Regions from separate parts of the Paenibacillus sp. JSM ZJ436 genome, predicted to be linked through region 2. Evidence: predicted binding sites of a transcription regulator. Region 2 holds the regulator's gene; each other region holds the start of a gene.
The links. The regulator LexA, encoded in region 2, represses DNA repair genes until DNA is damaged. The targets are predictions, from matches to a motif close to CGAACATATGTTCG.
Positions count from the first base shown of each region.

Region 1: the regulator LexA is predicted to act here: its motif matches at 1,488-1,501, upstream of ACH6EH_RS18155 (YolD-like family protein).
Region 3: the regulator LexA is predicted to act here: its motif matches at 5,050-5,063, upstream of addB (helicase-exonuclease AddAB subunit AddB).

Region 1 is NZ_JBISEO010000020.1:49,252-59,261, reverse strand. Features, by position in the region: gene ACH6EH_RS18175 (P-loop NTPase family protein) at 1-16, shown strand, start outside; gene ACH6EH_RS18170 (hypothetical protein) at 254-376, shown strand; gene ACH6EH_RS18165 (SRPBCC family protein) at 713-1,207, shown strand; gene ACH6EH_RS18160 (hypothetical protein) at 1,218-1,355, shown strand; gene ACH6EH_RS18155 (YolD-like family protein) at 1,601-1,852, shown strand; gene ACH6EH_RS18150 (cold-shock protein) at 1,938-2,186, opposite strand; gene ACH6EH_RS18145 (cold-shock protein) at 2,240-2,440, opposite strand; gene ACH6EH_RS18140 (bacteriorhodopsin) at 2,685-3,419, shown strand; gene ACH6EH_RS18135 (DUF6933 domain-containing protein) at 3,928-4,410, shown strand; gene ACH6EH_RS18130 (cupin domain-containing protein) at 4,492-4,947, shown strand; gene ACH6EH_RS18125 (class I SAM-dependent methyltransferase) at 5,017-5,709, shown strand; gene ACH6EH_RS18120 (hypothetical protein) at 5,744-5,902, shown strand; gene ACH6EH_RS18115 (GNAT family N-acetyltransferase) at 5,889-6,383, shown strand; gene ACH6EH_RS18110 (DNA alkylation repair protein) at 6,455-7,162, shown strand; gene ACH6EH_RS18105 (glycine betaine uptake BCCT transporter) at 7,359-8,900, shown strand; gene ACH6EH_RS18100 (hypothetical protein) at 9,039-9,539, shown strand; gene ACH6EH_RS18095 (SDR family oxidoreductase) at 9,583-10,010, shown strand, end outside.
Region 2 is NZ_JBISEO010000001.1:242,271-252,280, forward strand. Features, by position in the region: gene ACH6EH_RS01255 (AAA family ATPase) at 1-761, shown strand, start outside; gene hflX (GTPase HflX) at 816-2,102, shown strand; gene ACH6EH_RS01265 (methionine gamma-lyase family protein) at 2,198-3,451, shown strand; gene ACH6EH_RS01270 (MerR family transcriptional regulator) at 3,535-3,945, shown strand; gene glnA (type I glutamate--ammonia ligase) at 3,973-5,301, shown strand; gene lexA (transcriptional repressor LexA) at 5,422-6,048, opposite strand; gene ACH6EH_RS01285 (LysM peptidoglycan-binding domain-containing protein) at 6,227-6,601, shown strand; gene ACH6EH_RS01290 (DUF896 domain-containing protein) at 6,801-7,004, shown strand; gene ACH6EH_RS01295 (hypothetical protein) at 7,044-7,565, shown strand; gene ACH6EH_RS01300 (HAD family hydrolase) at 7,601-8,401, shown strand; gene ACH6EH_RS01305 (SDR family oxidoreductase) at 8,571-9,215, shown strand; gene ACH6EH_RS01310 (FixH family protein) at 9,402-9,836, shown strand; gene ACH6EH_RS01315 (cupin domain-containing protein) at 9,933-10,010, opposite strand, start outside.
Region 3 is NZ_JBISEO010000006.1:60,772-70,781, forward strand. Features, by position in the region: gene ACH6EH_RS09785 (RsmE family RNA methyltransferase) at 1-551, shown strand, start outside; gene mtaB (tRNA (N(6)-L-threonylcarbamoyladenosine(37)-C(2))-methylthiotransferase MtaB) at 554-1,891, shown strand; gene ACH6EH_RS09795 (NUDIX hydrolase) at 1,976-2,407, shown strand; gene ACH6EH_RS09800 (Na/Pi cotransporter family protein) at 2,409-3,383, opposite strand; gene ACH6EH_RS09805 (class I SAM-dependent rRNA methyltransferase) at 3,522-4,886, shown strand; gene addB (helicase-exonuclease AddAB subunit AddB) at 5,141-8,632, shown strand; partial or broken gene ACH6EH_RS09815 (UvrD-helicase domain-containing protein) at 8,641-9,978, shown strand.

The DNA.
Region 1 (10,010 bases), on a different contig from region 2:
AGAAGGCGAGAACTGATAACAAGGAATAGTATTCAGACTTTTGATTATTTAATCCCTGAAGCATTTGTAGCAATATCGAGGATGTCAGGTGATTTTGATAACAACATATTCACGCATTGGACGTTAACTGAAATCAATAGGATTGTATTGAAAGTGTATTATGATAGTCTTTGGTTAGATAGCCTTATCGGTAAAGAGTTTTGAAGTGCGAAAGTGCGGAGGAGTATCAAATGCCGAATTTTCTAAGGAGGAGATGAAAATTAAAAAATCTACTGAAAAGAAAATCGTTGTGTATGTAATAATTGCTGCAGGGTTACTTGTTGCAGTAGGGGCGCTTTTTTTATATGGTATGAAGAATTTTATCGAACTGAACTGACACGGAGCTATATTAATAGTGGTTTTATCAATAAATATGTGGAAATTCAAAAATAGAAGATGGGCAATGAAATAGAGGGTTTATAAACGATATAGAAAGCGGGAATGGAGAAATCGTTTGAAAATCAGATTAGAAAGCATAAACAACGAAGTGAAGTGGGTGGAAAGCGTATTAGAATGAATGATTAATAAAGTGTGAATCAGAGTGGATTTGATTGTAGAGCAGCCCTACTGGTGTAGAAGCAAATCGAAGAGGTCATTGACGTCAGTTAACCATATATTTTCGCTTCGGACATGCGTCCCTCGGTTCGCCAACAGAAGCGCAAATCAGAAATTCATGAAAAGCCTAAAACACAAAAAAGGCGGTGGTTCATTGATTACTCTAAGAACCGAAATCATTATCAATGCGCCGATTCAGATTTGTTTTGACTATGCCAGAGATATTGAATTACATACTAAAACTGTTTGGCCGCATACAAGAGAATTAGCTGTTGACGGTGTCAGGTTTGGTCGAATTGGACTTGGGGAAACGGTCACATTTGAAGCAAATCATCTTTTAGTAAGACAAAGACTAACTTCAAGAATAATAGAATATGAAGAACCTAAGCTATTTACTGATGAAATGCAAAAAGGAATATTTAAGAGCTTAATTCATCGACATGAATTTATCGAACAAGGTGGGAAGACATTGATGATTGATATTCTAAGATTTGAAGCTCCATTTGGAATCGTTGGCAGGATGGCAGAGCAATTATTATTAAGGAGATATATGAAGAGATTTTTAGAATATAGAAATGCCAACTTAAAGAAATTAATCGAAGAGAATGTGTGAGTAATTCAAGATGTCACGAACATCCAACAAAACAAATTCACGCTACGGGGCTGCCGCCGCTTGGTCAGCGCGAGATTTCAAGGAAGCGAATCAGGTGGACAACGCTGCGCAGTCTAATCGCATCACGACCGTTCCCTTCGGTCACTGAAGCCAGTGAGGGTTCGTGAACGCAAGAACGTTATATGCAATCAGGAAAAAACTATCAAAGGGACGACCCGAATGACTTCAGGCAGCGGATTAATAAACTCATGATTCCCAACCCAAACGACAAACAACAAAGCAAATATATTCTCGTAAAAGCGGATTCTGTATAAGTTATTGTGTGCGGCATAGGAGTAGCGTATCATGTTTAGAGCGAAGACTATCTAGAATACCCATACAGGAGGCTGCAGCATGGCTAAATCAAAGGTACCCAAAAGACCTACCAGAGATGAGTTTGTACTCGAAGAACTCGGAAATCAGCTTACAGAGGCGTATAACGAGAAGTCAAAGATTGTGCTTACAGTTTGGGGCTGGGAAGAAACCGTTACAGGGACGATCGTAACGATGGACCCAAGAACAGGCAGGGTACATATTCAAACTAATGAAGGATTGGTTAAAGTTCCGTTTATGGATATCATGGAAATGAATTATCCAAGGTATTAAACAAGCAAAACCCGCTCGCTGAGCGGGTTCCAGGTATAAAGGCGAGTCATGATATGATTGCTTTCACCCTGCATATTCGCTATTACTAACGTGTGGTTTTTGTTTGATTAGGACTTGTATTCGCTATAATAGGCAGCATTTTCTCGCTTTTCTCCATCAAGGCATTGCACTGGCCGCATACCGGTTGAACTAGAAACACAAAGTTATCTCTCATCCATCCGTTGCACTCTTCATTAGTGCATGACCATATCGTTGTCATTTCCTCAGGAAGATCCACCATCGGTCTTTTCCGCGAATAGTACAAGCAGCATCCCTCTTTCTCTTTTGGAGTCATGAAGTGAGTAAAAAAAAGCCCCAAAACTAGGTTTGGGACTTTCTAACCGTGATTTACAGTTTAACAACGTTCTCGGCTTGTGGGCCGCGGTTGCCTTGTACTACATTAAATTCTACACGCTGACCTTCGTCAAGCGATTTGAAGCCGTCGCCAGTAATGGCACTGAAGTGCACAAATACGTCGTCTCCGCCTTCTACCTCGATGAAACCAAAACCTTTGTCTGCATTAAACCACTTTACTGTTCCTTGCTGCATGATTCATTACCTCCATATATTTGATTTTTACAATTCCAAAAAAAAATCACATATTGTACAAGGTTATCATCAAAATCATAACCCTCTACAATATGTGAGTTCAGGTTGAAATTCTAACTATTTAAGATTATCACAGCTGTTATTAGAATGTCAAGCTTTAGTGTGTCTCTTTATTTAGAAACGGAGAGCATGGATTTAAGTCAGACAAGGAAGGACATAATGGTAACAAAAAAGAGGTGAACAAATGCAGCATCCTATTGAACAGCAAATACTATGGGGCTACGCAGCGGTGATGGCAGCAGGTGCCGTTATTTTCGCGGTATGGTCTTTTAACCGCAAGCAGGTTCCACGCTACGAATACCTGATAGCCTTTATCATTCCAGTGTGGTCCGGGGCCGCCTATCTGTCGATGGCTATGGGACAAGGTCATATCGTCAAAGACGGCCATCTGATTTACTTTGCACGGTATCTGGATTGGATCGTCACGACGCCTCTTTTGCTGGTTGCCCTTGCGACCACCGCTATGAGCACCGTTCCCAAGGACCGAGTCATCCTGTGGGGCCTTGTCGCTGCAGATGTATTTATGATCCTTACGGGATTAATTGCAGACCTGTCCCCGCGACCGGAGCAATACGTGTGGTACAGCCTGGGCTGCGCCGCGTTTCTGATCATTATGTATGTCATATGGGTGCATTTGCGCATCATTGCCCGAAGCCAAAACCCGAGTCTATACAAGCATTTTCTCATGACTGCTTCTTATCTGACTGTTCTGTGGTTTGGGTACCCCACCCTGTGGATCATTGGGCCTTCAGGCTTCGGATGGACCTCCCAGGTTACAGATACTCTGATGTTCTGCCTGCTGCCCATCTTCTCCAAGGTGGGATTCAGCTTATTAGATCTCAGCGGTTTGAGAAGATTACACGGCAGGCCAGCCGGGAAAAAAGGGAACAGCCGCAAGCAGTCAGCAGCCGTCCGTTAAGCCTTCCTTTTCTTCCGTGCCTTGTCTTTTCAGCGATCTGTCCGAGCGAATCAAGGCCGCCCGGGGCGGCCTTATTCGTGTTACCCTCTGTAGCTTGAATGCTTTATTTGCGGAACTTGTGCACGTTAAGTGCACCGAGCAGCCCTGTTACGCTAACGGTTGCTAGAGTGCTTATTGCGGCTAATTTGCTGATTACGTAACTCTAACGGTTGTGACAGAGCTTATGTGCCTGATTAGGTGCGGTTTGGTCCCCAATAGACTCAATTAGCGTGTCTCACAACCATTAGAATGGGGGCGCTCCCGAAAAGGACTAAATAGCACCTGTGACAACCGTTAGCTTGCGGCGCACCTCGGGCGCCCCTCGATCCGCACTTCGAGGCGCCCCTTATGCGCAAGCCCTAGATGGTTTATTCTGTAGTTGCCGCCTATTTTTACAGCTAAACGCTTTCAGATAGGGTATGATAGACAGGAATACTACACCTAGTCAAACCCAAAGGAGCGATAGCCGATGCTGGCATTGAAATGCACTCAAAAGCTGCTTAAAGATATGAAAACAGCTCCGGTGGAGCTCGAGCATATCTATCCATTCTTTAGCTGGCATGCGAATCTATTACAGCTGCAAAAAAAACATATCATTTTTGTCAATGACGCAACCCGGTTGGGCTTCCTCGTTGACGGAATTCGAAGCGGGCAAGTGGCAAAGCTGAAGGAGACATTCGTCACTGGAGTCAAAGAGTATTTACAGCTAGAGGGTGTGAGAAGAGGGCTGGTAGAGCAGTATTTTCTGGAGGCTGGAGAGATCAGCATGGGGAAAACGAATGACCGAAGCGTCCTCGGAACCTTGAATGAAATGAGCTTTTATAGCCAAACTATGAGATTTGATCACACCCATGACCTCAGTGCAATGTTAAACAGCATGATCTATAAACCGATTGATTATGAAGAGCCGATTCAAGTCTTTAAAAAAGAAATAATGAACAGGTACTCATAAGCTGTCAAATATGAACTTCATCTAACATAGAACTGCGGCAATTGGAATCAGATTCATACATAATGAAAGGAGTGTTGCCTAATGGGTAAAAGCAATCCTCAATCAGATTTTCAATCAGAAGCAGAGTCCCAAAAGACATTAATACACTTGCCGGGATCCGGGCGTAATTATGTGATGGGGCCGATGCGTAGTGTGTTTCTTGCCGATGGTTCTGAAACAAATGACCGCTACTGTGTGTCTGAATGGTGGCTGGATGCTCAAAGTGATGGCCCCGGTCCGCACTGTCATGAAGAGCACGAGGAGCTGTTCTATGTGATTGAAGGTGTAATGTCTTTTTTGGTAGGAGATGAGAGTCTGGACGCACCGAAAGGAACGTTCATCCGTATTCCACCGAATGTTATGCATGATTTTATGAATAAAAGTAAGGCGCGCGCAGGGGTGCTTAATTTTTATATGCCTGGCGGTTTCGAAGAGAAGATGCCCAGCCTGGTTCAGTGGTACGAGCAGCACAACCAGCAGAACAGGGATAGCCAATGAACCTGGCAGTTGATTAGACCGCTCTATATGATGCTTGATGTTACCATCCAAGGATAGGAGAAATGATACATGGCAAATCATAAAAGTATATACGATAATGAGTCGGACATGTATGAAGACATGATTGCTCGGCAGCCGGATATGTTGGAAATCATCAGGGACATTCGGTCTGTAGAAGGGCTGGACGTGCTGGATCTCGGTGCAGGTACAGGCAGACTGGCCGCGACCATCGCGCCCCGGGCACAATCGGTGGTCTGTACCGATGTATCTTCAGCAATGCTGGAGCGGCTGGACCAGAAACTAAACAATCTGTCTATCCCCAAAAACTGGAGCACGTGCGTAGCCGATCATCGCGAGCTTCCGTTAGCTGATGCCTCTGTAGACCTGGTCGTTTCCGGGTGGAGCATCTGCTATTTGACTCACTCCGGCATTGAGGACGGTCCGAAACAGTTAGAGCGGATTCTGCAAGAGATTGAGCGAGTGTTAAAACCGCAGGGCACCGTGATAATTATTGAAACGCTGGGCACAGGCACCACCACACCTGCTCCACCCGATTTCCTGAAGTCCTATTTTTCCTTACTAGAGAAGCACTACGAATTCTCACACCGCTGGATCCGTATGGATTACAGCTATGATCACCCGCAGCAGGCTGTGGAGATGATGACTTTCTTTTTCGGAGATGAGCTCGCAGCCCGGATCAAAGAGCATCAATGGTCGACCGTTCCAGAATGTGCAGGCATTTGGTACAAGCATTATAAATAGTCTGAGATACATCTCGCAAGAGAGGATGAGAGAAATGAATTTTGTTGTCATTGTTCTAATCATTGCCTTCGCCGGAGTAATTAGCAATCAGTACTCGGGACTCCAGCAGATGAGAAAGCTGCAGAGTTCGTTAGATTCGATCAACCGGAAGCTGGACAGGATCACGAAGGAGAAGCTTCATGATAACGATTAGAAGTGCAGAGATCGAGGACATTTCACAGATTCAGCGAATTGCCCGAGAGGCTTGGCTGCATACGTATAAAGAGCTTTACTCTCCAAGCTTTATCGATCATTTCCTGCGCCATGCTTACGCTGAAGACAGTCTGAGGAGATCTCTGGAGAAGGACAAGCAGCAGGAGCTTCCTGGATTTCTGGTGGCGGAATTGGATCACCAGCTTGCCGGCTTTGCACAGCGAAGGCAGCTTCAGGAGGGAGAGCATGAAATCCTGAGAATGTATGTGCTGCCCCGGTATCATCAGCGTGGGATTGGCCGGGCATTCCTGAGACAGTATACTCATGATCTGAAGTCAGGCGTGCTGATTGCCTGGGTGGCGAAAGAGAATCGTATAGCCATCCCTTTTTATGAAAAATCCGGCTTCTATGCTGCGGAGGAGAAACATGAAATGCTCGAAGGTCAAAGCAAAACACAAGTTAAATATGTGCTTAAGCTTTGAGAAGGCTCAGCCGCACGTTCAGATTAGTATTCTAGAGTGGGTGAATCACACAAGCAAGGAGGGTGGAAGCGATGGAGCTATCCACGGTCATGCAGGAGCTGTCGTCTCTTGGCAAAGAACGTACCCGAAATATCTATTTGTCCCAAGGCGCTCGCGAGCCGCTGTTCGGGGTGGCAACAGGTGCCATGAAGCCGCTGGCCAAACAAATCAAAATCCATCAGTCCCTGGCTGACGAGCTGTACGCTACAGGTAATTACGATGCGATGTATTTCGCTGGCATCATTGCTGATCCTGCTGTCATGACAGAAGCGGATTTCGAGACCTGGATAGAAGGAGCGTATTTTTATATGCTGTCGGATTATGTTGTTGCCGTCACGCTCGCCGAATCTGAGCGGGCTCAAACGGTCGCTGACCGCTGGATCCAGAGCGGAGAAGAATTGAAAATGTCTGCAGGCTGGAGCTGTTACTGCTGGCTGATGGGCAACCGTCCTGATGATGCCTTTGACCGGCTCAAGCTGGCAGGTCTGCTTCAGCAGGCTCAGGATTTCATCCACAGCTCGCCGGAGAGAACCAAAGCGGCAATGAACAATTTCATTTATACAGCAGGAATTTCGTATGTGCCGCTGCATGCTGAGGCTGTAGAAACAGCCCGGCAGGTGGGCGTCGTAGAGGTCAAACGTGGCAATTCCAAGACGAGCCGTCTTGATGCATATCACAGCATTCAGAAGGATGTTGAAAAAGGCAGGCTGGGCTTTAAACGCAAATATGTCCGTTGTTAGCTAATGAGCTATGGAGATTTTTCAGACAGTGCCGGAGGGGATCATAGCCGGTGCTGTTTTTATTTGCTAAAAAGATGGTATAATATATAGCTGGTTAACAACCCCGACTGTGTCTTATTTTTTCAAAAAGGCTGAATAAGAGCATCAGCCCTGTACATACTGTGAACACGGACAGCGGGAAGAACGGAGGACAGCTATGGTACTTACCATCACGATTATTATTGCAGTGCTGTTTGCATTGTGGGGAGCCATTGCTCCCGACCAGCTAGCTAGCGTAGCCGATCGGGCATACGGGTTCTCGATTCAGAACTTCGGCTGGTTTTATTTGATTGCCACCTTGTTTTTTCTCGTATTTGCATTGTATCTGGCGTTCAGCCGCTTCGGCAATATCAGGCTGGGCGATGATGACGACGAACCGGAATATTCCACGTTGTCCTGGCTATCCATGCTATTTAGCGCCGGGATGGGAATCGGGCTCGTATTCTGGGGCGTGGCTGAGCCCCTGTCTCACTATCTGGCTCCGCCGGAGGGCGCGGTTGGAGGGACGGTAGAGGCCGCCCGTTTAGCAATGAGATATTCCTTTTTCCACTGGGGTCTGCATCCGTGGGCCATTTATGCAGTCATTGCGCTCGCGCTGGCTTACTTTCAGTTCCGCAAGAATTATAAGGGTCTGGTCAGCTCCACGTTCATTCCTCTTCTGGGGGAGCGTGTCGTCAACGGCTGGGTCGGCAAAGCGATCGATATTCTCGCCGTTCTGGCTACCGTGTTTGGAGTTGCGACCTCGCTGGGTCTGGGCGCACTGCAAATTAACGGCGGCCTGAATCATCTGTTCGGAGTGGCCGATTCCACGCGGAATCAGGTGATCATCATTCTGATCGTAACGGTGCTGTTCCTGATCTCTGCGAGTACAGGCCTGAACAAGGGGATCAAGATTTTGAGTAACACCAATCTGGTCATTGCCGTGCTGCTCATGCTGTTTGTATGGATCGCGGGACCGACTGCGTTTATCTTCGACACCTTCACGACGACGCTCGGAAATTATGTCCAGAATATCATTGTCATGAGCCTGAGGCTGACCCCCTTCTCGCAGGGAGCCTGGGTCGGGATGTGGACGCTCTTCTACTGGGCATGGTGGATCGCCTGGGCACCCTTTGTGGGCACCTTTATTGCCAGAGTATCCAAAGGCCGCACGATTAAGGAGTTTGTTATTTATGTGATGCTGGTGCCAAGTGCCTTCGGCTTCATCTGGTTCTCGGTGTTTGGCGGAACCGGACTGCATCAGGAATTGTTTGATCTTGGGAACGTTGCCCAAGCCGTGAAAGAAAACACGACCACTGCTTTGTTCATTACACTGGAGCATCTGCCCCTCGGTGCAGTCATTGCCTTTATCGCAACGCTGCTCATCATGACCTTCTTCATTACCTCGGCAGATTCCGCGACCTTTGTGCTTGGAATGCTGACCTCGGACGGAACCTTGAATCCGACGCTGAAGGTAAAAATGACCTGGGGCATCCTGCAGTCCTTCATTGCGATCGTGCTGCTGCTAAGCGGCGGGCTAAGCGGTCTGCAGACCGCCTCTATTGTGGCCGCGCTTCCGTTTGCGCTCGTCTTGATCGGGATGTGCTTCTCCCTCCTGCGAGCCCTGCAAATGGAGGACAAGGAGCGGAGGCGTAAAGAGAAGCGTATACAGCAGAAGCTGCGCCGGATGATGGAAGCAGAAGAGAACGGACAAGCCTAATAGAGCATCAAGAGATCATTCGATGGGAAGAAGCCTGAGCTTGCTTGGCTTATCTTCCCTGGAATGGTCTTTTTTTGTTTATCATGACAAAGTGGGTTAGTATTATTCCTATCATAGCTTCAGAGGGAGTGAACATGCATGTTCAACACACGACCCAAAAAGATAGTCTGGGCACTTCTGGCAGTGTTCCTGGTGATTGTTAGTTTAAGCTTTTATGAATACGTAACCATAAAGGTATTTCAGCCTAATGCCAAACAATTCGACCAAGCGCTATTGACCGCTGTAGATCAAGGAGATACGTTCAACATGTCCGAGCTTGTTGCATTGGAGTGGGATACACTGTATGTCTTTCCTCCATATACGTCCAAGCAGCAGATGGAGGAGCTTGTGGGCACTTCATGGACAACCTCTTCCTATCTGGGCTATTATGTTGTGGATAAGAGCTCCTTGGGACAACATCCGCTTGATGATGAATCCTTCAATAACTTGGTGCTTGTACAGAAGGGGAACGTAGTGCTGGATCGGACGTTTACCCGAAGAGAGGTGGATTTGACGCATTTATCTTCCAGAATTTCTCGAGAATATGCGCGCTTCGAGGTGCAGGACCGGGTATTGAAGCAGGCAGACATTGAATCATGATAGGACTGGCTAGATACACATCTAACATAAGGGAGTGAGATGCTTGCAAAAAATCGCGATCATTACAGGCGCCAATTCAGGTATGGGCTTGGCGTCGTCGGTAGAGCTGGCAAGGAAGGGCGTTAAAGTAATCATGGCATGCCGCAGTCTGGAGAGGGGACAATCCGCGCTGAAAGAAGCGAAGGAGCGAAGCGGATCGAATGATCTGGAGCTGATGCTGTGTGATCTGGCGGATCTGAACAGCATCCGCGCTTTTGCTGCGCAGTTCCAGGAGAAATATCACGTGCTGGATGTGCTGCTCAACAATGCTGGCGTAGTAATGACCCGCCGGAAGGAAACGGCTCAAGGATTCGAGATGGATCTTGGAGTGAACCACCTGGGGCATTTTCTGTTGACGCATTTGCTCCTGAAATCGCTGCTGGCAGCAGAGCAGGGGCGGGTGGTTACAGTAGCCTCGGGTGCATATAAGGC
Region 2 (10,010 bases):
TCGTTTACGAGATTTATGCGCTGCTTCAGGTGGCAAGAATGCGATCAGTCGCCGGGCTCCATAGCGGCGGTCAGGTTTTTCATATGATTTTTAAAGGCAATCCGGGGACCGGAAAGACGACAGTAGCCCGGATCGTTGCGAAGCTGTTTCAGAAGATGGGTGTGCTGAGCAAAGGACATCTTGTCGAGGTAGAACGTGCAGATCTGGTTGGTGAATACATCGGACATACGGCCCAGAAAACGCGGGATCTGGTTAAGAAAGCGATCGGTGGGATTCTGTTCATTGATGAAGCCTACAGTCTAGCCAGAGGCGGGGAGAAGGATTTCGGTAAGGAAGCTATCGATACCCTGGTCAAAGCGATGGAAGACCATAAGAATCAGTTTGTTCTGATTCTCGCCGGTTATTGTGATGAAATTGATTTTTTTATGTGCAGTAATCCCGGGCTGCATTCCCGATTTCCGATCCAGATGAATTTCCCGGACTATAACCTGGATCAGCTGATTCAGATCACTGAGCTCATGGCAAAGGAACGGGATTATATTCTGATGCCGCAATCCATGAGCCGGCTGCGTGAGCATCTGCAAAGTGAGAAAGAGGACGGCAGTCATGCCTTCAGTAATGCGAGATACGTGCGAAATTTAATAGAGAAGGGTATCCGGAATCAGGCTGTGCGTTTGCTAAATCAATATGTTACCGGGAATCCGGGCAAGCTGGAATTGATGACGCTGCGGCCTGAGGACTTTCGTATGCAGCTTCCTTAAATGATTTTCTACAGATTTGATGCAATTACCTAACCTCTAAAAGGAGTACTATCTATGGCAAATCATTTACATGAGACGAATTCAGAGATGAAGGATCGGGCAATATTGGTCAGCCTCGTAACAGATCAGGTAAAGCGCTCCGGCCTGAATACCGAGCATTCTCTGCAGGAACTGGTTCAGCTGTCAGAGACGGCTGGCGTCGAGGTGCTGGAGGTGATTACCCAGAATCGCGAGACCCCGGACTCCCGGTGGTTTATCGGCAAAGGCAAGGTCGAGGAGCTACGCATGGCTATTGACGGCCTGGGAGCAAACACCGCTATTTTTGATCAGGAGCTGTCGGGTGCTCAGGTTCGCAATCTGGAGGAGACGCTGGACGTCAAAATAATCGACAGGACTCAACTCATTCTTGATATTTTTGCTCAGCGAGCCAAGACGCGTGAAGGGATTATCCAGGTTGAGCTGGCGCAGCACAGCTATTTACTGCCCAGGTTATCAGGTCATGGCAAAAATTTATCCCGGCTCGGCGGCGGAATCGGCACCCGGGGTCCCGGCGAGAGCAAGCTAGAAACGGATCGCAGGCATATCCGTGACCGCATCAGTGATTTGAAGCGGCAGCTGGATGAGATTACGAAGCATCGCGTCCTGCACCGCGAACGCAGAAAGAAATCCGGAGCCATTCAGGTCGCTCTGGTGGGATATACGAATGCCGGCAAATCAACCTTGCTCAACCGACTGACCGCTGCGGACGTATATATTGAGAATCAGCTGTTTGCAACGCTGGATCCGACGTCCAGAGTGCTGGAGCTGCCGAGTGGCAAGGAGGTCGTGCTGACCGATACCGTTGGATTTATTCAGAACCTTCCTCATGACCTGGTTGCGGCCTTTCGTGCGACCCTTGAGGAAGCGAATGAAGCGGAGCTTATCCTTCATGTGGTGGATGCTTCCTCGCCGATGCGGGATGAGCAGATGCAGGTCGTGTCCAAGATTTTGCAGGAGCTTGGAGCCGGTGATACGGACCAGCTTACCATTTTTAACAAGATCGATGCCTGTGAGCCGCAGCAACAGGAGATGCTGCCGGCAGGTGAGGGGAATCTAAAGATCAGCGCATTCAATGAATCGGATTTGGAGCGGGTAAAGCTTGCCATTCAGAATCATTTGTCCGGGGGAGCGGTCAAGTTCCGAATTCCGGCGGAGCGAGGCGATCTCAGCTCTCTCATTTATCGAATCGGCGATGTGGTAGAGCAATCGGTAGAGGATCATGATCTCCTCTATGAGGTGCACATCAACAGAGCCGACTATGAGAAGCATGGGTATCAGCTCAAAGAGTATCTGATTCCTTAAGGATGACATCGATCTGTTACAGCGGCTGGCTTCGTGCCGGTCGTTTGCAGGTTATATGCGCTATAGTGCAGCATGAATAGTTAGGAGAGAGAGACATGGCAAGGTTTGCAGAAGAAATTACGGCAATAAGTATCGCCGCAGAGGAGCGGATTTCTTCCCGGCACCGGGAGATCGATGAGCTTGTAGATTTTAATCAATGGAAAGTGATTGATGCATTTCAGCGTCATAAGGTTAGCGACTATCATTTCGCAGCATCTACAGGCTATGCGTATAACGATCGGGGACGTGAAGTGCTGGATGAGGTGTACGCGGATGTGTTCGGAGCAGAGGCTGCTCTGGTAAGGCCTCACTTTGCTTCAGGGACGCATACGATTTCAACAGCGCTGTTTGGGGTATTAAGACCTGGGGATGAGCTGTTATCGATCACCGGACGACCTTATGACACGCTTCACAAGGTCATCGGCAAGGAGCAGGACGGTACGGGTTCCCTGCGTGACTTCGGCATAACCTACTCAGAGGTGGCTCTGACGGAGGAAGGCGAGGTAGATTGGCCTGCCGTAGAAGCCGCCATTCAGCCCAACACCAAGGTGATCGCCATTCAGCGGTCGCGTGGCTATTCCTGGAGATCTTCTTTTACTATTTCTCATCTTAAAGATATGGTTGAACAGCTTCGGCGGATCCGAGAGGATCTTATCATCTTTGTCGATAATTGCTACGGAGAATTTACAGAGCGGCTGGAGCCAACAGAGGTCGGAGCCGATCTGATCGCGGGTTCGCTGATCAAGAATCCGGGCGGCGGGATTGCGGAAACCGGAGGCTATATCTGTGGCCGCAAGAAGCTGGTGGATCAGGCAGCCTACCGCTTAACAGCCCCAGGCATCGGGCGGGACGTCGGAGCTATGCTGGGAACCACCCGCGCCATTTATCAAGGCTTATTTCTGGCCCCGCATACCGTTGGACAGGCCTTGAAGGGCAGTATATTTGCAGCGGCCGTATTTCAAGCCATCGGATTTCAAACACGTCCTGCCTGGAACGAACCGCGGACAGATCTAATTCAGGCCGTTCAATTCTCGGGCCCGGAGCATTTGATCGCTTTTGTACAGGGTATTCAGCAGGCAGCTGCGGTGGATAGCCATGTGGTACCGGAGCCTTGGGATATGCCGGGATACGAGCATCCGGTCATTATGGCGGCGGGAACCTTTATTCAAGGAGGGAGTCTGGAGCTGTCTGCAGATGCGCCTATTCGGGAGCCTTATATCGGATATATGCAGGGAGGACTCACCTATTCTCATGTCAAATACGGCGTTTTATCGGCTCTTCAAACCCTAAAAGATCGAAATTTATTGTGAGTTTATCTCACATATGGTTGACATAAGAGATCAGGAAATATACAATGGGAGGAAGAAAAGATCACTTGGAAGGTTGATGAGTTATGGGTGATGATATCCGAAGAAATATGGCGCTGTTTCCGATTGGGATTGTCATGAAGCTCACGGATCTATCTGCAAGACAGATTCGCTACTACGAGCAGCATCACTTAATAGTACCTGCCCGTACTTCAGGCAACCAGAGACTGTTCTCCTTCAATGATGTTGAACGATTACTGGAAATTAAAGCTTTAATCGAGAAAGGCGTAAACATTGCGGGCATCAAGCAAGTGATGAATCCCGTGACGAAGGAGTCGGAGGAAGCCACGGTGCTGACCCCGGATACGGAAAGCAAGCGCCGGGAGATGTCTGAGTCCCAATTGCGGCGTCTGCTGAAGCAGGAACTGATTTCGGCTAAAAGACCGGGTCAAGTATCCTTGATCCAGGGCGAATTGTCCCGGTTTTTTAATAAATAAACCAAAGATGAAAAGGGAGAGGATATAGTGAGTTATTCGAAAGATGATATTCTTCGTATTGCCAAGGAAGAAAACGTACGTTTTATCCGCTTGCAGTTTACCGACCTTCTGGGGACGATCAAGAACGTTGAAATTCCAGTAAGTCAGTTGCCAAAGGCGTTAGACAATAAAATGATGTTTGACGGATCTTCCATCGAAGGCTATGTTCGGATTGAAGAGTCGGATATGTATCTGTATCCGGATCTTGACACTTGGGTTATTTTCCCATGGCATTCCGAAGATCGTGTTGCGCGTCTGATCTGTGATATTTATCTGCCGGACGGCACTCCGTTCCCTGGCGATCCGCGCGGCATTCTGAAGAGAAACCTGAAGGAAGCCGAAGAGATGGGCTTCACTTCGATGAATGTTGGCCCAGAGCCGGAATTCTTCCTCTTCAAGACAGACGAGAAGGGTAACCCGACTATGGAGCTGAATGACCAAGGCGGATACTTTGACCTTGCTCCTACCGATCTGGGTGAGAACTGCCGCCGTGATATCGTACTGACACTGGAAGAGATGGGCTTCGAAATTGAAGCTTCTCACCATGAAGTGGCTCCAGGACAGCACGAAATCGACTTTAAATATGCGGACGCGGTTAAAGCCGCTGACCAGATCCAGACGTTCAAGCTGGTAGTTAAGACGATTGCTCGTCAGCACGGATTGATCGCAACCTTCATGCCGAAGCCGTTGTTCGGTGTGAACGGTTCCGGGATGCACTGTAACCAATCCCTCTTTAATGGCAAAGAGAACGCATTTGTCGATGAGAGTGATGAGCTTGGGCTGAGCGCTACGGCACGTCATTTCATGGCAGGAATTATGAAGCATGCCCGTGCATTTGCAGCCATTACAAACCCTACAGTGAACTCTTACAAGCGTCTGGTTCCTGGCTACGAAGCTCCATGCTATGTAGCATGGTCTGCGAGTAACCGGAGCCCGATGATCCGTATTCCGGCATCCCGCGGACTGAGCACGCGTGTTGAGGCTCGTAATCCGGATCCGGCAGCGAATCCTTACCTGGCTCTGGCTGTAATGCTGAAGGCTGGTCTGGACGGCATTAAGCGTAAGCTTCCTTTGGCAGCGCCTATCGACCGTAACATCTATGTGATGACGGAAGAAGAGCGTATCGAAGAAGGAATCCCAAGCTTGCCTTCTAACCTGAAGGAAGCGCTGAACGAATTGATTCGCAATGAAACGATCTGCGAAGCATTGGGTGAGCACGCCCTGTCCCATTTCTACGAACTGAAAGAAATCGAGTGGGATATGTACCGCACACAGGTTCACGGTTGGGAACGCGATCAATACATGACCATGTACTAAAAGAGGAATCCCTTGCGCCGTATGGCGTGAGGGGTTTTTGTTTTGGGGGGCAAAAACAAAAAAAGATAACCCTGTACAAAGTACAGAGGTCATCTTCTCTTAATTAGATGGTGAATATTCCTAATGAATATCTCTAAAAATGCCTACTACTTTACCTAAAATCGATACATGATTCAAGCGAAGCGGCTCGTACGCCGAGTTCTCTGGCTGAAGACGGATATGATCCTTTTCCTTATAGAAGGTCTTGACTGTAGCTTCGTCCTCTTCGGTCATGGCGACGACAATATCTCCATTGTCCGCGGTCTGCTGCTGTCTCACGATCACGTAATCTCCATTGATAATTCCAGCCTCAACCATACTGTCGCCAGCGACGGAAAGCATGAAAATCTTGTCATCGCCAACAAAATGCTGAGGCAGCGGGAAGTAATCTTCGATATTCTCCGTAGCGGTGATCGGAACGCCGGCGGTAACCTTACCGACTACAGGCACTCTGGAAATCGTATGCGTGAAAAGATTGCTGCTCTCTGACTCTTCCTGGCCCAGCAGTTCAATCGCTCTAGGCTTAGTAGGGTCTCGGCGAATCAGGCCCTTCTTCTCCAGACGGTCTAAATGACCATGTACCGTAGAACTGGAGGCTAGTCCGACGGCTTCGCCAATCTCACGAACTGAAGGCGGATACCCTTTACTGCGTACTTCTGTACGGATAAATTCCAATATGGCCAATTGGCGGCTGGATATCTTCGACATTCCTTATCAACCCCATTTATGTAACGTTTGGTAAAAGTATAACATAGAACTACCGTTCGTACAAACGTTAGTTCTAAATAATTTTTCTCGGAACAATTGTTCGCAAAAACGCTTGAAACAAACAAGTGTTCTTGTTATAGTAGATTCAAACAGAACATTTGTTTGGGAGATGATCGACATGCTGAAATATAGTACTTATCGGAGTATTTATGACCACCCGGCGCAGCCGCAAGCCAGGGCACAGGGAAGGAAGTCCTTATCTCAAGCTTTGAATTACATAATGTCTTTAAACCGCAACAAGCTGTTAGGTATTCTGTTCGTGTTCTTTCTGGGCTTTAGCAGCGCATTGACTGTATTTGCAAAGGGTGAAGAGGAACCTGCAGAGGTGCGGGAGATCGTTGTGCAGTCAGGTGACACCTTATGGAGCATTGCAGCTAGTCACAAGCCGGATTCCATGGACATCCGTGACTATATTCATACCATTGCGAAGTTTAACGGACTGAATAGCCATGATATTAAATTCGGAGAGGTTCTGAGCTTACCCCTCTACTAAACTGTCATAGGGAATAGGCTTATCGTATACTCATTCTCCTTGATCTGCATTATTTAAAATGACGTATCTGTTTCTTCATAGATAATGATATAATATATCTGACTCTTTCATAATAAAGAGCTTGGTCAAGGCCGCTTTCTTGACAAGCTCTTTTTCTCATGTCACAGTTAGGAATGAACATATAAGTGGAGGTATTCAGATGGACATTGATGCATTGGTGGAGCGTATTAACGTTCTCGCGAGAAAGAATAAGACGGAGGGGTTAACGGAGCAGGAGCAGCAGGAGCGTGCTGAGCTTCGTGAAATCTATCTCAATAATATAAGAAGAAATTTCCGGCAGCAGCTTGATTCCATTGAATTTGTTGATGAAGAGCCCGGTAAAGGGAAAGGCTTAAAGCATTAAGTCTGCTTTTTAAATAAACATGAATAAAGGGGTAAGGACATGTCTCGTTCATGGGAAAGAAAAGTAAGCAAGAACCTGGCCCAGGTCAATAAACAGCGTAAGAAGCAGGGCCAGACCTCTATTGGCGGTAACGGTACAGCGGCAGATGGACACATTTTTAAGGGTCGTAAATATGTACTGCCGATTGTGCTTCTGGCCCTGGCAGGTCTGTACGCTTTGTTGGGCAGAGCTACAGCGAGCGCGGCTGGAGCAAGCGACGTTCTGAACTGGGTAGGAGTTAGTCTGTATGTGCTGCTAGCGATCATGATTTTTTTGAGAAAGCCGTTCTTGAAGGTTGGCCGAAATACGCTGTCAACGTTCAAATTCAATCGCGAACGGAAGCTATCACCTTCCGAAATTAGCAAGATTCGGCTTTTGAACGGCTCTGTCGTTATTGAAACGTCAGCAAAGGGCGGCAATTGGGTGTTTTCCCGTCTGATTAACCGATATGACACGGATGCTATGGGGAAAAGGCTGGAGGAATTCGCCAGCATGCACCAAATTGCGGTGGAGCGCGAGTAACCGACAAATTACAGAAGATTGAAGGGGAGAGGGACATGTCTAATGCTGCTGTGTTGTTTGATTTGGATGATACCCTGCTATGGGATGAGCGAAGTGTAGAAGAGGCCTTTACAGCTACCTGCAAAGCGGCTGCCGACGCTGTCTCCATTAATGCCGGGGAGCTGCTTGCAGCTGTTCGTGAAGAAGCTCGTAAGCTTTATGAAACCTATGATACATTTGCTTTTACTCAAATGATCGGCATTAATCCTTACGAAGGCTTGTGGGCGAACTTCACGGCAGGGGAACAGCCAGAGTTTCGCCGGCTGCAGGAGCTGGCGCCAGGCTACCGCAAATCGTCCTGGGACAAGGCACTGAACAGGCTCGGAGTGCAGGATGAGGAGCTGGCCGCTGCACTGGCGGAACAGTTCGCCGCGGAACGAAGAAAGCGCCCTTACGTGTACGCAGAAACGTTTGAAGTGTTGAAGTCGCTGCAAGGTAAGGTCAAGCTGCTGCTGCTGACGAACGGCAGTCCGGATTTGCAGCAAGAGAAGCTGGATGGAGTGCCTGATCTGGCTCCGTACTTTGATCACATTGTGATCTCAGGCAGCTTCGGTAAGGGTAAACCTGATCCTTCCATTTTCCTGCATGCGCTCAGCATGCTGGAGGTCGATCCACAGCGGGCTGTAATGGTAGGGGATAAGCTGACAACTGACATTAAGGGCGGTAATGCGGCCGGACTGACAACCGTCTGGATTAATCGAACCGACCGTCCTAAAGATCCTGCAATCCTTCCGAATTACGAAATTCAGGATCTGAAGGAGCTGCATCCCATCTTAAATAAGCTGCAGCTTACATAAACAATCCTTATATGCTGCGCTATTGAAGTCCCGAATATGATTCGGGGCTTTTTAGCGTTCCCTTTTTACTTCGTACCTCTAAAGCTGTGTTTCACATTCTCTCATTCAGGTAATTATACAGGTAGACCATGATGACCATGAGATCTAAACCTAGAGAGGAGAATTCACGATGAAGACAGCAGTGTTTGGAGCAAACGGACAAATTGGAAGAATCTTCACAGACCTCTGGATTCGAGAGCAGCATGGTGAGGTAAGAGCTTTGATACGAAGCAGTGATCAGGCAGGGTATTTTGAAGAACTCGGTGCAGATCCTGTGCTGCTTAATCTGAAGGATGATGTCAACACACTGGCGAAGGCGCTTGAAGGCTGTGAAGCAGTTGTTTTTGCTGCAGGCTCTGGAGGGGATACCGGGGCAGATATGACGCTGCTAATCGACCTCGACGGGGCGGTGAAAGCTTCCGAGGCAGCCTTGAAAGCAGGCATTGACCGGTTTGTGCTAGTGAGTGCTATGGGTGCAGGTGAACGGGAGCGCTGGAGCGACAGCATCAAGCCATATTATGTGGCCAAGCACTATGCCGATCAGGCCGTTGAATCCAGCGGACTTTCTTATACGATATTGCGTCCGGGTGCGCTGACCAATGACGAGGGCAGCGGAAACATTGAAGCGGGGCCGAGTCTTGAGCCTGGAAGCATTCCAAGAGCAGATGTTGCTGCTGCCATTGTGACTGCATTATTAGAGCCTAACACACAGGGCAAATCGTTTGAGCTGATTGAGGGCAGTACACCAATATCAGAAGCTTTATCAAAGCTCTGATTGAATACAGCAAATGAAGAATGCCTGGAGACACTATCCTCAATTGAAGGTGGTCTCCAGGTCTTTTTATAACTCCGGCGGGTTGAATCGTCACATAATTGTAAGTCTCCTGCAATGCACCGAAGGAGAGGAATCATGTATAATGACCTTACGGATGTAGAACCGATACTAAAGCAGGTGAATTGAATGAAGAGCACTGGCACGAAGCTGTCTTTGAAGAGAAATGCTGCTCTATGGTCCGCGCTCCTGCTCGCCGCGATTGCACTCGCTGGCTGCAGTGGGGAGTCCGTCAAAGGGAGTGGCGGGGAATGGGTGCTAGAGGATCCGATCCTCGTTGAATTATCTTTGAGCAAAGAGGTGGCCGCTGCCGGTGAGGCTGTGTCCATGATCGCGAAGGTCACTCAATCGGGCGAACCGGTGGATGATGCGGATACCGTAGAATTCGAAATTACGCAGGAGGGCGGAGGCATGCAGGTAAAGGTCCCGGCACAGCACTCCGGCAACGGAAATTATGAACTTCAGAAGAGGTTTACGGATACGGGTACATACCGAATTATCTCTCACGTTACCGCGAGGGGAATGCATTCGATGCCTGTCAAGGAACTACAGGTTACCCCATAGCGCACATGCTGGTCACCGCCATACTATGAATATTGTACAATGCAAAAGCAGCAAGACCTCTGAGGCCTTGCTGCTTTTGCTGGTTCCTGATCGTTTTTAGAGGCCTGGGTTAGGCACGGGTGTCGCGATCCAGCCATTGGCTTCAATGAACAAACGGACGGCTACAATTTGCTT
Region 3 (10,010 bases), on a different contig from region 2:
AGCCTCGACTGAAGGTGACCATTGCCCAGAGCCTGCCTAAAGGCGACAAAATGGAGCTGGTGATCCAGAAATGCACCGAGCTCGGGGCCGTGTCATTTCTGCCTTTTCTGTCCAGCCGGACCATCGTTCAATACGATGCCAAGAAAGAGCAGAAGCGCCTGGAACGCTGGGGCAAGATTGCGAAGGAGGCTGCGGAGCAGGCTCATCGGAACAGGGTTCCCGGAGTAGAGCAGCCTGTGGGCTGGAAGAAGCTGCTTCAAGCGTTCTCCAGCTACAGCCTGGTCTGCTTCTGCTATGAGAAGGAGGAGGGCCTGCAGCTGCGGGACGTGCTCCGGCCTTTTGCAGAGCAGAGGCTGATCGGGGATGAGCCTGTCAGCCTGCTGATCGTGGTCGGTCCCGAGGGCGGCTTTACGGAAGAGGAGTGCCGGGAGGCCGAGGGGGCGAGAGCATCGACCGTTGGCCTTGGCCGGCGGATTTTACGCACGGAGACCGCGGGGATGACCGCATTGGCCTGTGCGCTGTATGAATTTGGAGAAATGGGGGGAGTTTGAATATGCCATCCGTAGCGTTTTATACGTTGGGTTGCAAAGTCAATTTTTACGATACCGAAGCCATCTGGCAGCTTTTCAAAAATGAAGGCTACGAGCAAGTGGACTTCGAACAAACCGCTGATGTTTATTTGATCAATACTTGCCACGTTACGAATACCGGTGATAAGAAAAGCCGGCAAATGATCCGGCGGGCGGTCCGTCGCAATCCGGATGCCATTGTCGCGGTTACGGGCTGCTATGCCCAGACCTCGCCGGCTGAAATTCTCGACATTCCTGGTGTAGACCTTGTCATCGGCAACCAGGATCGCGACAAGATCATGCAGTTTGTGCATGAAATCGAGCAGACCCGCCAGCCGATCAACGCCGTGCGCAATATTATGAAGACCCGGGTGTTTGAGGAGATGGATGTGCCGGACTTCGCTGACCGGACCCGTGCGTTCCTCAAAATCCAGGATGGGTGCAACAACTTCTGTACGTTCTGCATTATTCCATGGTCCCGCGGCTTGTCGCGCAGCCGTGATGCGGACAGCATTATTAAGCAGGCGAAGCAGCTGGTGGATGCCGGCTATAAAGAGATTGTATTGACCGGCATTCATACGGGCGGCTACGGCGATGATCTCGACAACTACCGCCTGTCTGACCTCCTGTGGGATCTCGACAAGGTGGACGGGCTGGAACGCATCCGGATCAGCTCCATTGAAGCGAGCCAGATTGACGATGCGGTGCTGGACGTGCTGAAGCGTTCCACCAAAATGTGCCGCCATCTGCACATTCCGCTGCAGGCCGGAGACGATACCGTCTTGAAACGGATGCGGAGAAAGTACACGACCGAAGAGTTCCTGACCAAAATGAAGCTCATTCGCGAAGCGATGCCAGAGCTGGCTATTACGACCGATGTTATTGTCGGCTTCCCTGGCGAGACAGATGAGATGTTCCGCAACGGCTACAATCTCATGAAGGAGATCGGATTCTCGGAAATGCACGTCTTCCCGTATTCCAAGCGTACCGGTACGCCGGCGGCGCGGATGGAGGATCAGGTGGAGGACGAGGTGAAGAACGCCCGAGTCCACGAGCTCATTGATCTGTCCGAGCAGCTGCAGCTGGCCTATGCCGAGCAGTTTGTCGGCCGCATTGTTGAGGTGATTCCAGAGCGTGAATACAAGGGCGGACCGGGCGGCAAGATGCAGGGCTACAGTGACAATTACCTGCAGCTCGTGTTCGACGGTGGACCAGAGCTGGAAGGGAAACTGTGCCGGGTTCAAATTACTCAAGCCGGTGTTAATGAGTGCCAAGGTGAGCTGATCAGCGTCCACGAGAACGGATTGGCAGCAGCCTTGTAGCCTAGTAAGCAACAGCCTGATCACAAGGATTTCATTTCCGAATAGGAAGTGGAATCCTTGTTGCACATGAAGGAGGAATCAGACATGAACCGGAAGGAAATTTCTGCGGGAGGCGTGGTGTATCGCCGGGTAGACGACTATCTGCAAATTCAGCTTATTCAGGACCGCTACAGCAAAATATCTTTGCCCAAGGGCAAAATGGAAGCAGGAGAAACCGTAGAGGAGACGGCTTTGCGCGAAATTTTGGAGGAAACCGGAATTTCGGGGAGAATCGTGTCGCCGGTCGATATTATTGCTTATACGTATAATCATCCCCAGTATGGCCGGGTGGATAAAGAAGTCCACTATTATTTGGTAGAGGCTTCGGGAGGGGCGCTGAAGCCCCAGCTGGAAGAGATCAACGGTGTGGAATGGTACGAGCCGCTGCAGGCCTGGAGCAGGCAGCAGAGCAACGGCTACAGGAACAATGATCCTATTCTGCGGAGAGCTTTGTCTCTTCTGAACATCGAGGTATAGGTCAAGAGGCTGCTGCTTTCTTCCAGACCGGAAGATAGCAAAGCGGCAGAGCGAGCAGGGAGCAGACCACGTTGAAGATCGTCTGGGCATGGGCAATCTGCCCCGCCGGGTCGCCTGCAAGCTGACCGGATACCTGTGTCAGCAGGGGCAGCAAGGGAGCGAACAGTATAACGCCCCCGATATTCAAGGCAAGATGAGAGCCGGCAACGAACCTGCCGGCCGGAGTGCTTCCTGCTGCAGCTAGGATCGCGGTCACGCAGGTGCCGACATTGGAGCCGAGCACCATGGCAACACCAAGCTCAGGCGGCAATGCCCCGCTGAGGCAAAGACTCATGGTCATGGCCACAACGGCGGCGCTGCTATGCATCAGTGCAGTCAGCATGGCGCCGGCCAGAATCCCCCAGCCGCTGCTTCGCTCTGCCTGCTCCAGAAACCAGGCGAAGACGCCCATCTCCTGAAGCGGCTTGCCGATGGACTGCATAACCGTAATGCCAAGCAGTACCATGGCGAAGCCGGCAACGGCCAGGCACAGAAATTGCAGCTGCTCCAGGCGACCGAGCCAGGGAGAAGAGCTGCGTGATAGAACCATCTCGTTCCAGATGATGCTTCCTGCCCAAATGAGCAGGGAGAGCAGGAGCAGGGGGAAGGCAGCCGCACCGATGTTCAGGCTGATCAGCTCTGTGGTCAGCGTTGTGCCGATGTTCGTGCCGAGAATGATGCCGAGAATGCCGGCCTGACCAAGCAGGCCGGCATTGGCGAAGCCAATCGTAATCACGGTGACAGCGGTGCTGCTTTGCAGCAAAGCCGTCAGCCCGGCGCTGGTCAGCATGCCTTTGAGCGGCGTGGCTGCGGCATAATGGAGCCACTGGTGAAGGCGCGGGCCGGCCCAGCGCTGCAAGGCGCCCTCCATCACCTTCATGCCGAACAAGAACAGCGCGAGCCCATACAGCATGGGGAACCACAGGGAATGAAGCAACAGAGAGCTCTCCTTTTTTTATAGAGTAAGTACTGAGAATATATGAACAATGGCGGGGAGACATGCAGGGTTTGTCCGGTGCGGTCTTCTAGCTCAAGGAATGACTATGAATTCAGGAAATCAGGGAGTGAGTCAAGCATGCCAAGCGTGATCTTGGATCGTAATCGAAAAAAAAGGCTGGAGCAGGGACATCCGTGGATATTCAAAAGTGAAATTGCCTCGGTAGAAGGGTCTCCGTCCGCTGGTGACGTCGTACAGGTGCTGAACCACCAGGGACGATTCCTAGGTAGCGGGTATTACAACCCGAGCTCCCAAATTACCGTACGCCTCTTGTCGTACCGGCCGCTGGAGGCTATGGACAAGGAGTTTTTCGTTTCCCGCTTTAAGGACTGTCTGAAGCATCGGGAGCGCTTCCTGAAGGGAGATCATGCGTACCGCTTGGTGTATGGAGAGGCGGATTATCTGCCGGGTCTTATTGTGGACCGTTTTGATCAGGTGCTGGTGGTACAGCTGCTCACACTCGGAATGGATCGCTGCCGGGAAGCCATTACAGAGGCACTGATCGAGGTTATGCAGCCAAAGGGTATCTATGAGCGCAGTGATGTATCCGTGCGGGAGCTGGAGGGGCTGGAGCAGCGTAAGGGCGCATTGTACGGGGAATGTCCGCGTTATGTCACCGTCCTGGAGAACGGACTTCAGATCAAGGTCGACATTGAGGAAGGTCAGAAGACGGGATATTTCTTCGATCAGCGTGAGAACCGGGCTTCGATCGCACCGCTGATGACAGGCTGGGGAGAGCGGAGCGGCATTCAGCTTCAGAGTCGAGACATAGATGGACAAGAGACGCTAGTGCCCGTAAACAGAAGTGGAAAAGAAGTGACGTTTCCGTATTGGGACGGAGCAACGGTGCTGGAGTGCTTCTCACATACCGGGAGCTTCACGCTGAATGCTTGTCAGTACGGGGCCAAGAAGGTGACCTGCCTTGATATTTCCGAGCATGCCATCCAGAGCGCCCGTGAAAATGTAGAGTTGAACGGCTTTGAGGACCGCGTGGAATTCGTCGTGGATGATGCCTTTCAATACTTGCGTAATCAGGTAAAGGGGACCGAGGAACGCCATGAGCGGGCTGCAAAAGGAAGCAAGGTGGATACTTCGAAGCCGCTGACGGCCGGGGGAGGACGAACGTGGGATGTGGTCATTCTGGACCCGCCTGCATTCGCCAAGACGCGCGGAGCGGTTAAAGGGGCCTGCCGCGGCTATAAGGATATCAATCTTCACGGGATGAAGCTGGTGAACGAGGGAGGCTATCTGGTGACGGCAAGCTGCTCCTATCATATGAAGCCGGAGCTGTTTCTGGAGACGATCCACGAAGCCGCGCAGGATGCGGGCAAGCAGCTGCGTCTGGTGGAATGGCGCGCCGCCGGCAAGGACCACCCGCAAATTCTCGGCGTGGAGGAAGGGCATTACCTGAAATTTGCCGTCTTTGAGGTTCGCAGCAAGTAGTCTCGCTGTCACGTATAATTGCTCAGCAATTTCAATGCATAGATAAGACCTGCGTTCAGGCCGGTAGGGAGCAGTCCCTTCCGGCTTTTTGGGCTTCCTTGCGATACTGTTATGCATACGGTCCCCCTAGACTTCCTATCATTTCAAAGCTGCCAGTGTTATCCAAACACATGTTCTTGATAGAGGCATGTATGCTATAATGATAGACAGTATTTTACGAGGAAAACAGACAGTATAGAATGGGAGGCTTGCCTGTGTCAGTTCGTTTTTTGATCGGCCGTTCCGGGAGCGGCAAGAGCACCCGGATGAGAGAGGAAATAGCCAGCCGCCTTGCTGAAGCTCCGCAGGGCAACCCCTTGATTCTGCTCGTGCCCGAGCAGGGCTCATTTGATGCAGAGCATGCGCTCGTGACTGCTCCGGGCGTTCGGGGCTCACTTCGGGCGCAGGTGCTCAGCTTCCGCCGCCTGGCGTATCGGGTCATGCAGGAAACCGGTGGAGCGGCGAAAGTGGTTATCGGTGAAGAGGGCAAGCGCATGCTCTTGTACAAAATTATCCAAAGGCGCAAGGATGAGCTCAACCTGTTCGGCGCCTCCGGGGAGCAGCTCGGCTTTGTCGGCAAGCTCAGCCAGCTGTATACCGAGATGAAGCGCTACTGCGTAGATGCCTCCTGTGTGCAGGAGCAGCTGGAGCAGATGGCGTCCACAAGTACCAGCCCGCCGCTGCTAAGGCGCAAGCTGGAGGATATTTTGGCGGTGTATCGGGATTTCGAGCAAGAGATGGCTCCGCTGTACAAGGACGATGAGGATACGCTGGCTGCACTTGCAGACTGTGTCCGGAAATCCTCCTATATCCGGGACGCGGACCTGTGGATTGACGGCTTTAACGGATTTACTCCCCAGGAATATATTGTACTGCGGGAGCTGATGAACCATGCCCGCTCGGTGACCATCGCTTTGACGCTGGACAAGCCTTACCCGGAAGGAATGACTCCTCATGAGCTGGATCTGTTTCATCCCACGGCGGTAACGTACAGCAAGCTGCGGGGAGCGGCGGGCGAGGCAGGGCTGGACGTGGAGCATACGGTGCTGGACGCAGAGCATCTCCCCCGCTTCAAGGACAGCCCCGCGCTGGCGCATCTGGAACGGGGCTTTGACCGCAGGCTAAAGTGGAGCGGAAGCAGCCCGCCAGAGGGCATCAAGCTCTATGCTGCGGGGAACCGCCGGGCCGAAGTGGAAGGGGCGCTCCGGGAAATGCTCCGGCTTGCACGGCAAGGTGCCCGCTATCGGGAAATGGCTGTTCTGACCCGCAATCCGGGAGATTATCAATTTCTCATCGGTCCCTTGTTCCGTGATTACGGCATTCCTTATTTCCTGGATCAGAAGCGAAATGAGCTGCATCATCCGCTCGTAGAGTTTATCCGTTCCTCGCTGGAGGTTGCGGTGCGGCGATGGCGGTACGAGGATGTATTCCGCTGCATAAAGACGGATTTGCTGCTGCCTTTGGATGGCAGCCTGTCACGCGAGGATATGGACCGGCTGGAGAATCACGTTCTGGCCAGCGGTATTCATGGCACGCGGTGGACGGACGGAAAGCCGTGGCGAGGCATGCCGAGCCTTTCGTTGGAGGATGAAGGACGGTCGCGCCGGGAGGAAGGTCTGCAGCTCATTGAGCAGTGCCGATTGGCCGTTACCGTTCCGCTGCAAGCTTTTGACAAGAGGCTGAAGCAGGGCGCCACCGCGAAGGACAAATGTACAGCGGTATTCCGCCTGCTGGAGGAGGCCATGATTCCCGAGAAGCTGGAGCTGATGAGCCGCGCCGCACTGAATGAGGGAAGGCCGGAAGCTGCCCGGGAGCACCGCCAGGTATGGAGCGCAGTGCTGGAGGTGCTGGATCAGATTGTGGAGATGATGGGGGGCGAAAGATTTAGCGCCGAGGCCTTTGCCGGCATCCTGGATACCGGTCTGTCGGAGCTGGAGCTGGCCCTCGTGCCGCCGGCTTTAGATCAAGTGCTCGTGGGCACGATGGACCGGACGCGGACCGGAGATGTCAAATATGTGTTTCTGCTGGGTGTGAACGATGGTGTGATCCCGGCGCAGTTCCAGGATGACGGTATTTTGTCCGAGCAGGAGCGGGTGACGCTGGAGGCGTCCGGGATGGAGCTTGCACCCAATATTTCACGCCGGCTGCTGGATGAGCGATTTGTTATTTACTCGGCGCTGACAACGGCCAGCCGGCAGCTGTGGATCAGCTATCCATCTGCTGATCAGGAAGGAAAGACCCTGCTGCCATCCGAGCTGATCCGGCATATCAAGGGCATGTTCCCATTAAAGGAGGCCGTGCTGCCGTTAAGACCGCATGGCGGAATGTCATCGCAGGAGCAGTCCGGCTTCGTAGCAGGAGAGATGCGATCTCTTGCCTTCCTGACCGCACGGCTGCGGGACTGGAAACACGGGGAGCCGCTCCCGCCGCTCTGGTGGGAGGTATATAACTGGTATGCGAGAAGTCCGGCCTGGCGCAGCCAGCTGGACCAGCAGCTCTCCTCGCTCTCCTATAGGAATGAGACCGCCCAGCTAGAGGCCGAAACGAGCCGCAGACTGTATGGCAGCCGTATTCGTTCAAGCGTCTCCCGCATGGAGCGGTTTGTGGCTTGTCCATTTTCCCATTTTGCTTCTCACGGCTTGAAGCTTGCCGAGCGGCAGACATACCGGCTTCAGGCACCTGATATTGGCCAGCTCTTTCATGCGGCGCTCAGCGATATGGCTTCCCGGTTTCGGGAGCAGAAGCGAAGCTGGGGCGATCTGAGTCCGGAGGAATGTCTGCGGGAAGCAGAAGCGACCGTTGACCGTCTGGCACCGAAGCTGCAGGGCGAAATCCTGCTCAGTTCCAAGCGCTACGGCTATATTTCCCGAAAGTTGAAGAGCATTGTGGGGCGGGCCTCTATCATTCTGGGCGAGCAATCCAGACGGGGGAGCTTTGAACCGGTCGGGCTGGAGCTGGATTTCGGACCGGGCAAGGACATTCCTCCGCTTCGTTTTGAGCTGCCGGGAGGCGTCGAAATGGAAATTATCGGCCGGATTGACCGTGTCGATATGGCGCGCAGTGAGAACGGACTGCTGCTGCGGGTGATTGACTATAAATCCAGCCAGAAGGACCTGAAGCTGCACGAGGTGTATTACGGCCTTTCTCTGCAGATGCTCACCTACCTCGATGTTCTTCTTACTTTTGCCGAGGATTGGCTGGGTGAGAGCGCACTGCCCGCCGGGACACTGTATTTCCACGTCCATGATCCGGTTCTGCAGTCTCCCAACGGGCTGACTGCGGATCAGGCGGCGGAGGAGCTTTTGAAGCGTTTCAAGATGAAGGGGCTGCTGCTGGCTGACCGGGAGGCGGTCTCGCTTATGGATGCAGGACTGGAGAAGGGTCACTCCTCCATCATCCCGGTCGCCGTCAAAGCCGATGGAAGCTTCTATAGCAGCGCTGCTGTCGCGGATCCAGAGCAATGGCAAAGCCTGCTGAAGACAGTCCGGCAAAATATCGTCAGCATTGGCTCAAGGATTACAGGCGGCGAAGTGAAGATTGAGCCTTACCGGATTCAGCAGGAAACGGCTTGCACGTACTGCTCTTACCGGCCGGTTTGCCAGTTTGATGAAAGCATGGAAGGCAATCAATATCAGCTGCTGAAGAAGCCGGGCAAGGATCAAATCTGGGAATGGCTGGGCCATGAGAAAGGAGCAGATGCACAGTGAATGCAGTGATGAGCAAGCCGGAAGGCAGCATGTGGAGCGATGATCAGTGGCAGGCGATTATGAGGAGCGGGAATGACATTCTGGTTGCCGCTGCAGCAGGCTCCGGCAAGACGGCAGTACTGGTCGAACGCATTATTAAAAAAGTCATCAATGAGGAGGCCGGCTTCAGCGTAGATCGTCTTCTCGTAGCAACGTTTACGAAGGCTGCTGCTGCCGAAATGCGGCAACGGATCCGCGAGGCGCTGGAGCGGGAGCTGGAGAAGGCTCCGGATCGTGAGCATCTTCGCCGCCAGCTGGCCATGCTGGGCCGGGCGTCCATTACTACGCTGCATTCCTTCTGTATGGAGGTGATCCGCCGTTATTATCAGCTCATTCCGCTGGATCCAGGCTTTCGAATTCTGAACGAGCATGAGGCGGATTTACTCCGTCAGGACGTACTGGAGGAGCTGTTTGAGGAGAAATACGGCGATGCCGAGCACGGGGGAGAGTTTCTCCGGCTGGCTGACTGGTTCAGTGGAGAGCGAAGCGATGACGCCCTTTATCAGCTTGTTCAGCGTCTGTATGATTTCTCGCGGAGTCATCCGTGGCCGGATGAGTGGCTGCGGGACACAGCTGCAGCGTTCTCCCTGAAGGACACAGCGGCGCTGGGAGCGACGCCTTGGGTGAAAAGCATCCTGGCGGATGCCAGGCTGGCCCTCGCCGGAGCGGCGAGCTTGCTGGAACAAGCCAAGGAGGCGGCATCAGCGCCCGGTGGTCCGGCAGCGTATATGAGTACGCTGGAAGATGATCTGCAGCTGGTTCATGCTTTGTCCGATGCGCTGCACAGCACTCCGTGGGAAGAGCTGTATGCAGTGTTTCAGCAGGGAGTGTTCGGGAAGCTGAAGGCGGTCAAGAAGAGCGAGGTGCTGCCGGAGCTGCAGGAGCGGGTCAAGAATCTGAGAGACCTTGTTAAAAAGATCGTGACAGAGCTCAAAACCTCCTTGTTCGGCCGCACGGCAGAGCAGTTTCTGGAGGAGCTGCATGCTTCGGCGCCAGTGATGGAGGAGCTCGTAGATACCGTCATTGCTTTTGCGGAGCGGTACAGGCACGCCAAGGCGTCCAAGAGCACGGTGGATTTCAACGATTTGGAGCATTATTGTCTGAAAATTCTCAGACACGAGGCTTCCACACCCGGGCATACTCAGCCCTCCGACGCGGCGCTGGAATATCAGAGCCAGTTCGACGAGGTGCTGCTGGATGAATATCAGGATACGAACAGCGTTCAGGAGGAAATCGTTCGACTGATTTCAAGAGAGGGGCCTGGCAACCGATTTATGGTCGGTGATGTAAAGCAGAGCATTGTGCGCCCATAAGGGGCATCGGTTTTCCCCGTTAAGCC